4 regions of the Chryseobacterium sp. UF-81 genome follow, and region 2 is predicted to be linked to each of the others. Evidence: riboswitches for the same ligand, from Rfam matches in the RefSeq annotation. Region 2 holds a riboswitch; each other region holds the start of a gene.

Region 1 (3,831 bases), on a different contig from region 2:
AGGGAACGCTCTATGAAAAATTTGACAAGCTCTTTACAAAGCTAAAGCAGGATTGTGATGAACCATAATTTTATTTAATGATTCAAAATTTAATGATTTAAAAATCAGGCAGCATTCGTTTTCGGATGCTGCTTTCTGTTTCTGTAAGAAATTTCTATTATTGAGCCTGAAAAAAATGATTGGCTTTTATTTCAGACAACTGAACCGATGTGGAAGGAATTCCAAATTTTATCAGCCTGTCAATAATATTTTCGAGATGGGAGCTGTCTTTTAAAACACAATCAGCAATGAGGCAGTATCCCCCGGTGATCCTTTTACAGCTGATAATTTCGGGGAACAGTTTCAGGTGATCGATAAATATTTTAAACTCATCATTTTTAAACTTCAGGTGAATAATCACTTTCAGGCTGTAACCTAGAAGGGCATAATCAATATCTGCTGTAAAACCTTTGATAACTCCGGTGTCGGTAAGGTTCTGCACCCTCTCTTTTGTGGCAGACTGGGAAAGAGAGATGCTACGTCCTATTTCGGCATAGCTTAACCTGGCGTTTTCAGTCAATAACCGTAAGATTTTATAATCAAATTCATCTAAAACTATTTTCATTGCATTTTTAAATTAAATCAGTAGAAATCATCAAAATTATAAAATTTCACCATTAAATCCACTTTAAAATCACATGAATTAGACGGAAATTTGACATAAAAAAATTATGACAACAATTGAACTTTCAGACAATGGAAACACACCATTTGAAAAGCTGATCGGGCACAATCCGGAAATACTTGCTAACTGGAACCGTCTTGAAGAAACTTTTTTTAAAAATGCAACCTTAGATCCCCGTTTACTCGAACAGGTGCGAAGGGCTCTTGCTTTTGGAAATGGCTGTGAATACTGCATGGTAAAAAACGGAAGGCCCGATTTCAGTCAATCAGATCTTAAAATTTCTGTAGCGGTAAGTTTCGCAGAGCTATTCTGTACAGATCACCGTTCCATACTCAAGAGTCATTTCAGCATGCTGAGCGAATTCTTTTCCGAAAAAGAAGTTTCAGAGCTTTGTACGTTTATCAGTTTTATCAGTGCTTCCCAAAAACTGGGGAAAATTTTTAACCTGACAGAAGAATATCAAAAAAATGCAGTGATAGAAATGGAACAATTGAATTTATTTAAGGATTTAAAAATTTAAGGATTTAAAAATCAGGCAGCATTCGTTTTCGGGTGCTGCTTTTGCTTCTAAATACTTACCCCATGAATATTTTTTACCTCAGCCATCACAAAGGTGCTGTGTGCACTTCCGATGGAATCCAGTGAGCCCAGTTTATTAAAGACAAAATCCTGGTAATGTTTCATATCCCTTACCTGAACTTTAAGGAGAAAATCGAAGTCTCCAGAAATATTATAACATTCAGCAATTTCATCGATCTGTAAGATATCTTCAACTAACTGATTTCCGACAGAACGGTCATGTATCTTAAGCTTGATCTGGCAAAAAACGGTAAATCCCCGGTTCAGCTTTTCTGCTTCCAGAACGGCTGCATAATGCTTGATATATCCTTCCTGCTCCAATCTTTTCATCCGTTCGAAAACAGGGGAAGGTGAAAGATTTATTTCTTTTGCAATCTCTTTTACGGTCAGTTTAGCATTCTTTTGCAGGATTCTGAGCAATTGCAGATCCCTTTCGTCAAGTCTTTCCACAGAATAATATTCTTTTTGAGGTTATGTTTTTCAAATGTACAGAATATTTAACTCTATAACACCCATCAAACAAAATTATATTCTGAATTTTAATAATTCTACCAATCAATCCACTTAATCAATACCTTTGGCTAGATTTTGTTCTTTAACATTCTTCATCAGACAGAAGAGGTTTTACATAACGTAAATTAATAGGGAATCGTGTGAGAATCACGAGCTGTCGCGCAACTGTAAGTAGCACAACAAAAGTTTTTATCCAGAATATCCACTGCCAACAGCGGGAAGGATGATAGAAGCCGTTACAAGCCAGGAGACCTGCCTGTTCTGAATTGACAATGCTTTCGCGGTCTGAAGCTTTTAGGTCATACAGATGATACATTTTGAACGTTTAATTGTGAATGATTTGATTTTAAACGCAAATATTTTTTTATAAAAACTCCTTATTTTTAAGGAGCAAAGAACTGCAACTTTATCGCTGATGAAGCTTATGGATAAAACCTCCGCTTCAGAAATTAACTCTTTGCCCTCTTAGAATATAAAGCATGTTGAATTAAAACTTGGCGTCAAAAAAAGAACCTTTAAGCCAATTCTCTTATTTAAAGGAAATAACGTTTTACTGTATCTACTTTGTTCCTAAAACTCTCTCTCCGAAAGTATTCTGAAGCATTATAAAAGAACTTTTAAAATCATGATTGTTTAATTTAAAAGTTTAAAAACATGCAAACACACATTCTTGGCAGCCCGCGTATTGGCCGCCACAGAGAACTCAAAAAAGCCTGCGAGCAGTATTGGTCAGGCAAGGCATCATTAAATGAACTCCTGGAAACCGGGAACAGCATCAGCCTTCAAAACTGGAAACTGCAGCAGGAAGCAGGAGTAGACCTTATCCCCTGCAATGACTTTTCTTATTATGATCAGGTTCTGGATATGACCCTGACTGTCGGAGCAATTCCGGAACGCTACAAAGAGATTGCCTTAAGAGCATCCGATTCTGAACTTGACCTGTATTTTGCAATGGCAAGAGGCTACCAGAAAAATGGCCTCGACATTACCGCCATGGAAATGACAAAATGGTTTGATACCAATTACCATTACATCGTTCCTGAATTTCAGAAGAACCAGCAGTTCGGATTATTTTCTAAAAAAATCATCAGTGAATTCCTCAGGGCAAAGCAAGCCGGAATAAATGCCAAACCTGTGATTATAGGACCTCTCACCTATCTTCTTCTGGGAAAAGAGAAAGAAGAGGGTTTTGATAAACTGGACCTCATAGAAAATCTGCTTCCGGTATACATTGAAATTTTAAAAGAGCTTGAAAAAAACGGAGCGACATGGATTCAGTTTGACGAACCGTTTTTAGGTCTCGATCTTACTGAAAAAGCAAAAGAAATTTACCAATCTGCTTATGATGAAATCAGAAAACAGTTTCCGGACCTGAAATTCATTGTAGCGACTTATTTTGAAGGCTTAAAAGACAATCTTTCATTAGCAGCTTCACTTCCTGTGGATGTTCTTCATATTGATCTGGTACGCTGCCCTGAACAGCTGGATGAAGTCTTACATACCATTCCGGATACTTTAAGCCTTTCTTTGGGAATCGTTGACGGAAGAAATATCTGGAAAAACGATTTCAGCCGATCTCTGACTTTTATTCATAAAGCTATAGAGAAAATAGGTTCTGAAAGGGTCCTCATCGCTCCATCCTGTTCACTCCTCCACTCACCTTTCGATCTTGATCTGGAAACGAACGAAAAGACACTGTCTCCTGAAATCAAACAATGGATGGCTTTTGCAAAACAAAAAGTCTCCGAAATTGTTACGTTAAAAAAACTCGCTTCAGAAAATCCGGATTACAATGCTTTACAAGAATTAGCTGAAAACAAAAAGGCGATTGAAAACCGTAAAACGTCAATTTTAATTCATAATCAGGAAGTAAAAAACCGTGCTGATGTGACCACCAAAGAAGATGCACAAAGAAACAGTTCTTTCAATATAAGAAAAGAAAAACAACAAAAAGTGTTGCAACTTCCTTTGTTCCCGACAACAACCATCGGCTCGTTTCCACAGACAAAAGAAGTAAGAACATGGAGATCAAAATTTAAAAAAGGTGAACTGACTGCTGAACAATATGATGATCT
Region 2 (3,831 bases):
TCACGCACCATGGCCATACCGTGAGTCATGGTGTGGACGACAGAATTGGAATCCGTAATGCACCACCCATTCAAAACATGGCATTCCTGAAAAGGTATATGTGGGACGGCGTGATCCATAATCTGAACGAACAGCCGGTCATACCGATCACGGATGCCAATGAAATGGACAGCTCAATGCCAGAAGTAATTTCTAAATTAAAGGATGATCAGAAGTATAAAAAACTCTTCAAGGCAGCTTATGGTGACGAAAACATAACCGGTGAAAGACTATTGAAGGCTCTGTCGCAGTTTATGGTAAGCATGATTTCCGCAGACTCGAAATATGACAGGGTTAAACAGGGAAAAGAAAATTTTACTGCTGAAGAATCTCAGGGATTAGCTCTTTTTAATCAGAAATGTGCTTCCTGCCACAGCGGAGAATTATTTACCGATGAGAGTTTCAGGAATACAGGAATGTACTACAATACCCAGTTCAAAGATGCCGGGCGTTATCGAGTAACCCTTGATCAGGTGGATTGGATGAAATTCCGTGTACCGAGCCTTAGAAATGTAGAATATACCGCACCCTATATGCATGACGGAAGGTTTTACACGCTGGGAGCCGTCCTTAATTTCTATTCAGATAGTGTGGAGGATAATCCCAATCTTGATCCGCAGCTGAAAAATAACGGGCATGTCGGAATTGCGATGGATACACAGGAAAAACAGCTGATCATCGCTTTTTTGAAAACCTTATCTGATAAAAACTTTATTTCTAATCCAAAATTTGCAGAATGAGCATAAAAAAAATAATATTTATACTAAGTGTTACATTATCATGGGTCTGTAAGGCTAAAACGATCAACGACAGTCTGTATATCGCAGATCCGGTAAACAGTATTGTATTTGATGACTGTGATGCGTGCGGCTGTGCAGCAGGAAACGGTTCCTCCGGTTTTGAATCTTTACTGAATCCACAGTTTATCGGGATCAAATATTTTGCCCAGCATTACAAGGCCAAAGAAAACCTTTTTGTAAAAGACCTCACACAGGATCAGTACTTCAATACCCTGCAGGTTTGGGGTAAAATTCCATTGACTGAAAAATTGAGCGTATATGCCAGCCTGCCATTTCATTTTCATGAAAAGAAAACAATGCAGGGCGATATCAACATCAATGGAATCGGTGATATGAACCTGATGGGAATCTACAGGATTATCAATTCTAAAGATAATTTTCATCAGCTTAGTGGTGGTTTGGGAGTAAAAATTCCTTTGGGGAAATTTGATGAAAAAGGAGCTTCGGGAGTCAATCCAAGTTTTCAGCTTGGAACAGGAAGCTGGGACTATCAGGCCGCTTTGAACTATAAATTTCAAAAGAATAAGCTGGCTGTGCTGGTCAACACAGATTACACGGTAAAAACCGAAAATAAGAAGCATTACCATTTCGGAAACCAGTGGAATTATGCCGCAACAGGTTTTTATCAGCTTGCAGCAAATGAAAAGACTATTTTCTCTGCCAAAGCCGGACTTCAGGGCGAAGTCTATGATAAAAACAGACAGTTTGACGAAGTATTGCCCAAAACAGCCGGAAGCGCTTTATATGGAAAACTCGGTTTTGAAGCTTCGTATAAAAAGTTCAGTTTAGGAGGAGAAGTGATGCTGCCTGCCTATTCCAATCTTGCGGCAGGCGATATCGAAGCAAAATCCAGATTCAGTGTATTTATCAATTTTGGAATTTAATGTAGTTGGCTTCGAGAGCCTCAGCCAACAAATGTGGGTTATTCAATATTCATTATAATAGAAAATAAATTGTACACTCGATTATAATTTCTAAAAAACTGGTGGCTGAGGTTCTCGAAGCCACCAGTTTTAATATATCACTTAACAAATCTGATTTTTTCATAGTATTGAGAATTAATCTATTATGCCATTATTGTATATATTAAGTTATTTTCTATCTTTGCCGCAATCTGGTGCGCTGTAAAAAGCACTTAAAAGGGAATCCGGTGAAAATCCGGGACAGACCCGCTGCTGTAAGCTCCACATCAAAGTTTTTGAAGAGTATATCCACTGTTTTTTTAATGGGAAGGATTTCAAAAACGGAGTAAGTCAGAAGACCTGCCAGAAGATAAACGTTTGATGCTTTCGTGGAATAAAGCTTAGGACAACAACGATTCTGTGCAGTGACAGCTGTGCTTTATCTTTGCTATCTTATATCCATTAGCGTCAGCATTATTCTCAATGAGCTAATGGTCAGAAAATGTACTGCTTCACAGTTTAAAAAAAGTGTTATCACATTATTTGTGGCAGCATCTCAACTTCTATTCTCACAATCCCGAGATACGATCCGGGAGAAAACCATTCTTCCAATTCAGCTTTACAAAAAAGATTTTAGAGAAATTCTTCCCGCACAGGTGCTTTCCGGAGAACAGCTTGAAAGGCTGAACAGCCAGTCGGTGGCTGATGCTTTACGGTATTTTTCAGGAGTTCAGATCAAAGATTACGGTGGAATGGGAGGTCTGAAAACGGTGAATATCCGGAGTATGGGAAGCCAGCATGTGGGTGTTTTCTATGACGGTATCCAGCTGGGAAATGTTCAGAACGGAATCGTGGATCTCGGAAAGTTTTCACTGTACGATCTTGAAGCTATTTCTTTATATAACGGCCAGAAAAGTGAAATTTTTCAGCCGGCAAAGGATTTCGGGTCTTCCGGATCTATTTATCTTCAGCCTAAAATCCCTGTTTTTAAAGGAAATCAGACGACTAATTTGACGCTTAAACTGAAATTAGGCTCCATCAGTTTATTCAACCCTTCCTTCCGTCTGGAGCAGAAGCTTTCAGACAGAGTTTCTGTAAGTTTCAGCTCGGAATTTGTGCAGAGTGACGGATTGTATAAGTTTAAATATGAAAAGAAAAATTCTGACGGCTCTGTTGCCAACGATACCATTGCCAGAAGATATGATTCTTATATCCGTGCGAAACGATTTGAAACTGCTTTAAACGGGACCATAAGCGATGGAAACTGGAGTGTGCGCGGTTACGGTTATATTTCCGATCGTGGAGTTCCCACGGCTATTGTTAATAACAATTTCAAACCTAAAGGTCAGCAGATGCTGGATGAAAACTATTTCGTCCAGGCCAGTTTCCGTAAAAAGTTGTTTCCGAAATTTGAAACGCAGGTCAAAGCTAAATTTGCCTACGACTACACCCGGTTTTTAGATACGGTGAATGTGGCAACAACCGTTCTGCCGATTGATAATTCTTATGTTCAGAGAGAGCTCTATTTTTCCAATTCCAATATTTATTCTGTTAATCAGAACTGGGATGTAAGTGCAAGCTTTGACTTTCAGTATAATAATCTGGATGCCAGCCTGAGGGATTTTTCATATCCTACCCGCTATACTTCGCTCGTGTCTTTTGCTACGACCTATCAGTGGAACCGGCTTAAATTTTTAGGAAGCGTTCTTGGGACTTTTGTACATGAAGACGTGAAAATGAATGCAAAATCTCCAGATAAAACCGAATGGACGCCTTCAGCTTTCCTGAGCTATCAGCCTTTTGATTCAAAAGACTTTACCGTTCGGGCTTTCTACAAAAGAGTGTTCAGGATGCCTACTTTCAATGATCTGTACTACACCATGATCGGGAATGTAATGCTGAAACCTGAATATACGAATCAGTACGATGCAGGTTTTACTTACGAGAAACTCTATGACCATAAAGTGTTTAAAGGAATCTATCTGAAAGTGGATGGCTATTATAATGAAGTAGAAAATAAGATTATAGCTGTTCCTACCACCAATCTTTTCAGATGGATGATGGTGAATCTGGGTGAAGTGAAAATCATC
Region 3 (3,831 bases), on a different contig from region 2:
TGATTTTGCTTTAAAATATATTCTGTGAATTCTTTATCCTGAGAAAAAATAAAGTTCTTATTGGTGAAATTGGTTTTGATGTAGTAGTTATCTCCTGCAATTTCATGGTTTCCGGTAATAACCTCTAACGGATTTTTTATTCCTTTAAATAAAGAATACAGCTTTCTTGTTCCTTTAATTTCCGTCGGATAATTGAATTCTGGAGACATATTATAGATATTTCCATTAAAAATACAACTAATCTCTTATATAAAATAGTTTTCAGCCAAAACCCCTATTTTTGCATAAAATTTGTTGAAAAACTAATGCATAAAAATCATCCATGATCAATACATCTACATCATACAGGTCGTTGTCAGCATTGATACTGCTTGCACCTTTTTGTTTCGGACAATATCATTTTGCCATCGAAGATGCATCCGGGAAATATAATGCAGAGGTTACAGTTGAAGAATGTCAGACTGATGCCTGTAGAAATAAGGCTGCTATCATATTGTTCAGTAAAAGCGGAGAAAAGCTACAGACTCTTGCTTCCGGAGATTTTGTCATGTATTTTGAAAAAGAGGTGAAACCGTCAAGCACCAGTGTAACAACACTAACCCACGGAATGGTCCACGATGCTCCTGTGGTTTTTGGAGATTTCAATTTTGACGGGACGGAAGATGTAGCCATAAGAAACGGCAGTGGCGGAAACTATGGCAGTGCCTCCTTTGATGTGTATGTTTTTAATTCCACAAAGAAACAATTTGTTTTGAGTAAAGAACTTACTGAAATTGCCAGCTCTTATCAGGGAATGTTTGATGTAGATTCCAAACGAAAGCGGTTAACCACTTATGCCAGATCCGGGGCGTCTCTGCATTACACCTACGAATATCAGGTGATTCCCAACAAAGGATTAGATCTGGTTTACGAAAAGATCAGTGATTTCAGTGATGAAAAAACGAAGGTGACCGTTAGAGAAAAGATTAATAATAAATGGATCGTTAGAAAATTATCCAAATAATAAATAAAGGAAATGAAAATACAGAAGGAAATCGATTTTATTCTGGCAGTTGATGCCCTGAAAAATGTACAAAGGAGAAACTACAATGCCGATGATACGAGAAGGGAAAATACAGCCGAACACTCATGGCAGATCATTATTTTGGCCCAGATACTTTATCCATATGCTAAAAACCGCGCGGATATTGATCTTTTAAGAGTAATAAGAATGCTTTCCATTCACGATTTAGTGGAGATAGGGGCGGGAGATACTTTTCTTTTTGATGAACAGGCAATGGTGGGGAAATTTGAGCGAGAAAAAATTTCAGCGCAGAAAATCTTTGGAATCCTTGATGAACCTTTGCGTACTGAGTTTTTTGAATTGTGGCTGGAATTTGAGGAAGAAAAAACACCGGACGCTATTTTCGCCTGCTCTATTGACCGTATCATGCCGTTTATCTTAAATTCTCACACTTCAGGAAAAAGCTGGACGGAAGCAGGTGTTACTGAAAAGCAGATCAGAAATATGCTGGAAAATGCTATCACAAGAGCATCCGATGAGATGGGAGAGGCTTTTGAAATGTTGCTGAGCAGAAGTCTGGAGACTGACAAGGTAGTTCGGTAGATTTATCGCAAAATAAGGAGGAAAGATTTTAAATTGATGTTCTTTAAATGAACAAAGCATTCATTTATCAGAGTGATACAATTTTTACAATACATTGTTTATACTTTATAATAATTTTCGGGCGGCCTTTGGCCGCCCGAAACTTATTTTTTACAATATTCTGATTGGTTTCTTAAACTCATCTATAGCCACAAAAGTGAAATCGCCCACAATAGCTCTTTCTCTTTCATACGAGTACATTTGCTCCGTATAGATTTCTACATTCACTTTCATGCTGGTTTTTCCGACATAGTCAACCTTTCCGATCAGCTCCACAATGGTTCCTGCAGGAATAGGTTTTTTAAAATCGATCTTATCGCTGCTTACAGTTACCACTCTTTTTCTTGCAAAACGGGTTGCGGTGATAAAAGCTACTTCATCCATCAGCTGCATTGCTGTACCTCCGAAAAGGGTATCATAGTGGTTGGTAGTGTTGGGGAAAACTGCTTTAAAAATTCTGGTTTCGGATGCTGCAATTCTTTCTTCTGTAGTCATATTTCATTATTAATTAATGCGAAATGAAATAGATCAAAATAACAGAACAGTGACAGGAATCACAGGAATTCCTGAAGCAGTCCATCAGATCAATAAACTTCAAATCGCGAAAGTTTCTTGTTTAAAGAAATAGGCAGGTCTCCTGACTTGTAACATCTTGTATCTCCTTCCCGTGCGCTGCACAGTGGATCCTTGATAAAGACTTCAGTTACTTACAGTTGCGCGACAGTCCGTGATTTGCACACGGTTCCCTTTTAATCTGCGTTAAGCAGAACCAGTTTCTGTGATGAATTAGCGTTAAACTTTTTCAGGGCAAAAATAAGAATATTAGTGTGAAAAACGGCAATTATTCCGGACTATTGTAAATAATCTGGCTCATTACCTTTCCTTCCTTGATGGTCCAAAGTGTGACATATCTGTTTTCACCAGAGCCATTGATCATATAAAGATAAATATGATCATTGTCAAGAGCCGTTACTCCTACATTGTTGAAGTCCATAGTAGGCTGAAACATATTTTTAATAGCTTCCCTTACAAAAACAGAACCTCTTCCCGGCTGCTGTACTCTGATGGATTTAATCTCTGTCATCCCTTCCGGAAGTCCGTCCTTAATGCCCCATGGTTTTATTTTATCTATTGTAAGGATCTTTCCGTCGGTATCTTTTTCCTGCTTTCTGTAACCGGCATTCGACGGATAAATATCAATAACCACCTTGGTTCTTTGTGAAGTGGGTATTTTGGGATTGCTGTTGTCTGTGAAAATAAGTGATTTCCCGTTCTTGGATTTAGAAGGCGTAAACTGAGGAAGTTGATCTATAAAGGCAATACGCCCTTTATTTACCATTCCTTCCTTCTCAAGATTCTCATATCTTACAAAAGGTTTTTCTTCATCCTGCTTTTCAGGATATTTGATCCATACCCATTCCGTTTCTCCGGGTGCAGGTTTTACATAAACAAATACATCACCTTTACGCATCCGGATCTTGTCTACAATTTTCCTGTAGTCATCCTTGTGGACGCGCACGTTGGCGTAGCCTTCTTCAGCTTTTACAACACCAAAAGGAACTTTATTCTGTCCCTTGACAAATGCCAGAGAAAAAAGGCTGAAAGCGGAAAGGTACAATGCTTTGTTTATGGAAATCATTCTATGAAATTTTTTTGATCCCTCAAATATATAAATTAAATGTTTTTTTGATCAGTAAAATCTTGTTGTGTTTGCTTAAATTATCAATATCCTCTAAACAATTTATAAAACTCTCCATCAGGAACTTGATGCAGATCATTATTTTTTAGCCAATTCACAGATTCTTTACTTAATTGCAAGCTGTCATAATTTTTAGCTTTCACATATTTTTCTTGATCCTGACTGATATCGTAAATGACCTCTCCGGTCTTGTCATCAATCAGAATGCTCCTGCTTTTTGTAACCCCATCCCGATAGTGGGGTTTCAAATATATATACCAGTACGAATTAACATCATTAAATTTTCTGTAAATACGGATGTCAGGGAAGGTGTATCGGTCTGCAATCTTCAAAATATCATAAAAATTCATTTTAAAATGATCATCATGCTCTATTTTTTGAATTAGATCACCCTTTTCAGAGTATGCGTACCATATTCCTACAGGAATTTCAGCAACTTTTAGATTGTTTCCCAGATGTCGTATCGTATGGATTGCACCGTTTTTAT
Region 4 (3,831 bases), on a different contig from region 2:
GTCTGATAAATTGTATTGGTAACATTGTTCACTTTAAATCCCAAAGTGTATTTCTTGAAGAGTGCGGCAGAAACTCCGGCATTTAAAACAAAATAAGGATCAATAGCTGTAGACCTTTGTTCATCCGTAGTCGTATAAGTAAGACCGTTGAAAAGTCCCTGGACATACAAATTAAGGAAAGAATAGCCGTACTCAATATTTCCGACAGCTTTATGGATCGGAACATACATCATCTGCATTTCAGTATTTTTGTTGACAGATTTTGAATAAGTGTATCCTGCGTCCAGCTTCAGGGCATGTTTTCCGAATTTCTTATTCCACTTAACCTGTGATTCCAAACCATACGATTCAACTTTATACGTATTCACGGGTGCCCAGTAACCATAAGAGGTAGGAAGCCAGTTGATGAGGTTTTTGATGTCCATGTAATAAGGACTTAATGTAATTTTAAAATCTCCTAAGCTGAACTCATGGCTCATGTCAATATTCGTGGACGTTTCAGGAAGCAGATCCAGATTTCCTCCCGGCTGCCAGTAAAGATCATTAAAAGAAGGATACCTGAAATTTCTTGAAAAGCTTACGCCTATACGATACCATTGTAAAGCATCCCATTTTCCCGAAAAAGAATACAGAAGAGGTGAAGAAATATCCTCCACGAAATCCTTCTTGATGCCGGCTTCAAAACGAAGCTCCTTGGTGACAAAATATCTTATTAAGCCGGATAGGGAACCCACATTTCTGCTGATAACCCCAATTCCGGATTGACTGTTTTTGTCCGATTGATAGCCTTCACCCTTATTCACCTGAAATTCTCCAATAGCATTAATGTTGATCTTAGGAGTGATGAAATAGTTGAAATCATTTTTGAAAATATAATTTTTTCCCTCTGCACCACTTGTTTTAGGTTGGTTAAGACCTGAAAAATACTGGAAATTATCTTCCGTATAAGCAGCTTTTAAGCTGTTCGAAAGATTACCTTTATTAATATCCCATGCGATTAAACTTCTTAAAGTCTGCGCGTTATATTTTGTTCTGTTTCCAATTTGTTCAAAAACAGGATACCGCTGTGAGGCATCGAAGATCTGGTTCTGCCATGAAATCGTCTGGTGATCAGCAATTTTATAAGAAGCTCCGATGTTCACCGAAGTATTATAGTATTTTCCGTTAATATTGTGGAACCCTGTACTTCCTACGACAAACTCAGGAACTTTATAATCATTTTGGCTTGTGAAATAGCTTCCCGAAACCTTAACGCTTAATTTATCATTGCTGAAAGATGCCTGCAGAAAATTATTGTACGTATCAAAAGAGCCCGCCTCCGAATAAACAGAGCCCTTGAAACCCCTGTTGAAATCCAGAATATTATTTAAATGAATGCTTCCTCCGATAGCTCCGCTGCCATAGACAACACTTCCTCCGCCAGCTTTTATATCAATCTGATCATACCCGAAAAGAGGAATATTATTCACATCTCCCTGTCCCAGAAAGCTGGAATTGATGTTGATTCCGTTCCATACAAAAGCAGTCTGCTGAGCTGTTGTTCCTCTGAATGAAGGCGAAGAAACGGCCCCGCGTCCATTTTCTTTAACATAAATAGAAGACTGGAAACGTAAAAGCTCAGAAAGATTGGTTGAATTTTTTTCGAGATCTTTTGGAGTGATCCTCTGTACCGGATGAAAAAGTTTTGCCTTGCTCATCTGGCTGTCGAAAATATAAATGGTGTCAACTGCTTTCTCCTGTCCGAAGAGAAAGCTGCCGTAAGACGAACAAAGCAGTAATAAAGACCTTTTTATATTCATACTATTTTACTTTTCCTCCGAAAGTAATGCGTTTTTAGTTATAATTTTGGCAGGTCTCCTGACTTTCGCTTTCTGCACCTTCCCGTATAAACAGTGGTTTTTTGCAGAAATCTTATTGCGATTTACAGTTGCGGGGACAGTTTGGGAGTCACACCCAATTCCCTATTATTTCCAAAATGCTGGAAACCAAAATTTTTGCAAAGATAACTTTTTAAATTTATTGCGCAAAAAGGCAAAAAGTCAATTGTGAATGGTCAATTGTGAATAGGGAATTTTGCTTCGCAGAGAAATTTTTTAAAATGTATAAATGATCAGTATTGAACATGACAGTACAAAATTGAAAATAATTATTAAATTATCAATTCACATGCGAAGCAAATTCACCATTGACAAAACTCCAGGATCTGATTCTTAAATGCAAACCAAAATTCCCTATTCACAAAATTTCACTTCTACAAAAACGATGAATCAAAATAGAACGGCAGCAGATCTTTAATAGAATGCACCTTTACCACTTCATCATTCATGCTTGAAAAATAAAGGAGGATGTCTTCGTTCTGTTTCGTTTCATATTCTATCAGACTTTGACGGCAGGCTCCACAAGGTGGAATCGGAGGGTTTTTCTCATGAAATTCCTTAGGACCTCCCACGACAAAGATTTTTTTCACCTTGACATCCGGAAAATTGGCTGCCACCCAGAAAAGAGTTGTTCTTTCCGCACATAACCCTGATGGATAGGCTGCATTTTCCTGGTTATTACCGGAATATATTTCACCATTTTCCAGTAAAACGGCACATCCTACAAGGAAATTCGAATAGGGCGCATAAGCATTTTCACGGGCCTGTATTGCTCTTTCAAATAAGGTTTTTTCTATATTGTTCAGTTCACTGCTGTTTTTAAAATGCTCGTAACTGATCTGTATGTCTTTTTTCATATATTAGTAAGACTAAAAAGGGGGCCAAATTTACTTCTTTTTCATCACTTCGACAATGTTTTTTTTATTCATGATTAAATTGAAAATCAAAAGGTAAAATGTTATACACACCAATAAAATTTAGAAATATAGAACTGAAAAACAGATGGGTAATGTCTCCTATGTGTATGTATTCATGCGAAAATGGATTGGCCAATGACTTCCACTTTGTACACTACGGAAGCAGATCCCAGGGCGGGACAGGGCTTATCATGGTTGAAGCCACGGGAGTAGAGCCACGCGGAAGAATTACCAATCACTGTATGGGAATCTGGAATGATCAGCAGGCAGAAGAGCTTAAGAAAATTGTTGATTTTGTCCATTCCCGTTCAGAAAGTAAAATAGGAATTCAGCTTGCCCATGCCGGAAGAAAAGGCTCCACCTGGAATAACCTGCAGATTCCTGTTGAAGAAGGTTGGGAAACCGTTGCGCCAAGTGCCATTCCCTATCATCCCTCTGAAAGGATCCCGCATGTCCTGACTGCTGACGAGATCAAAGAACAGGTACATTATTTTAAAGCAGCAGCAAAAAGAGCTGTAAAAGCCGGTTTTGATCTCATAGAAATTCACGGCGCCCACGGATATCTTATCCATCAGTTTTTATCACCGCTATCCAACATCAGGACAGATGATTATGGAGGAAGTTTTGAAAACAGAATCCGTTTTCTTTTAGAAATTGTTGATGCTGTCAACGAAGAGCTGGACGAAAATACAGCGCTTTTTGTAAGAATTTCCGGAACCGAATATGCTGAAAACGGATGGAATATTAATGAAAGCGTAAGGCTTGCTGAAGTGTTAAAAGAACATTCCGTAGACCTGGTAGATGTTTCAAGCGGTGGAAATATCCACGGCGCGAAAATACCTGTATTTGATGGTTACCAGGTTCCTTTCTCCGCCCAGATCAGAAAAGAAGCCGGAGTAAAAACCGGAGCAGTCGGTTTGATTACAACGGTGGAGCAGGCTGAAGAAATCCTGGAAAAAGGAGATGCAGACCTCATATTCGTGGCAAGAGAAATCTTAAGGAATCCATATATTGCCGTTCAGGGATCATTTGAAATG

The links. A riboswitch is a leader RNA that binds a small molecule or an ion and turns the genes downstream of it on or off. The one in region 2 is predicted to bind cobalamin.
Region 1: linked by a shared signal. The riboswitch ahead of metE (5-methyltetrahydropteroyltriglutamate--homocysteine S-methyltransferase) and the one ahead of AC4IFE_RS04190 (TonB-dependent receptor) in region 2 are both predicted to bind cobalamin.
Region 3: linked by a shared signal. The riboswitch ahead of AC4IFE_RS01260 (acyl-CoA thioesterase) and the one ahead of AC4IFE_RS04190 (TonB-dependent receptor) in region 2 are both predicted to bind cobalamin.
Region 4: linked by a shared signal. The riboswitch ahead of AC4IFE_RS00750 (TonB-dependent receptor plug domain-containing protein) and the one ahead of AC4IFE_RS04190 (TonB-dependent receptor) in region 2 are both predicted to bind cobalamin.

What each region holds. Positions count from the first base shown of each region.
Region 1 covers NZ_JBSIBX010000010.1:146,169-149,999, forward strand. Annotated here, with positions in the region: gene AC4IFE_RS14675 (hypothetical protein) at 1-68, shown strand, start outside; gene AC4IFE_RS14680 (Lrp/AsnC family transcriptional regulator) at 158-604, opposite strand; gene AC4IFE_RS14685 (carboxymuconolactone decarboxylase family protein) at 711-1,184, shown strand; gene AC4IFE_RS14690 (Lrp/AsnC family transcriptional regulator) at 1,232-1,693, opposite strand; cobalamin riboswitch at 1,846-2,030, shown strand; gene metE (5-methyltetrahydropteroyltriglutamate--homocysteine S-methyltransferase) at 2,411-3,831, shown strand, end outside.
Region 2 covers NZ_JBSIBX010000002.1:258,820-262,650, forward strand. Annotated here, with positions in the region: gene AC4IFE_RS04180 (cytochrome-c peroxidase) at 1-779, shown strand, start outside; gene AC4IFE_RS04185 (transporter) at 776-1,723, shown strand; cobalamin riboswitch at 1,938-2,123, shown strand; gene AC4IFE_RS04190 (TonB-dependent receptor) at 2,233-3,831, shown strand, end outside.
Region 3 covers NZ_JBSIBX010000001.1:258,818-262,648, forward strand. Annotated here, with positions in the region: gene AC4IFE_RS01245 (cytochrome P450) at 1-209, opposite strand, end outside; gene AC4IFE_RS01250 (XAC2610-related protein) at 323-1,003, shown strand; gene AC4IFE_RS01255 (HD domain-containing protein) at 1,016-1,606, shown strand; gene AC4IFE_RS01260 (acyl-CoA thioesterase) at 1,757-2,140, opposite strand; cobalamin riboswitch at 2,256-2,434, opposite strand; gene AC4IFE_RS01265 (hypothetical protein) at 2,487-3,284, opposite strand; gene AC4IFE_RS01270 (hypothetical protein) at 3,368-3,831, opposite strand, start outside.
Region 4 covers NZ_JBSIBX010000001.1:145,812-149,642, forward strand. Annotated here, with positions in the region: gene AC4IFE_RS00750 (TonB-dependent receptor plug domain-containing protein) at 1-1,799, opposite strand, end outside; cobalamin riboswitch at 1,831-2,005, opposite strand; gene AC4IFE_RS00755 (cytidine deaminase) at 2,252-2,734, opposite strand; gene namA (NADPH dehydrogenase NamA) at 2,833-3,831, shown strand, end outside.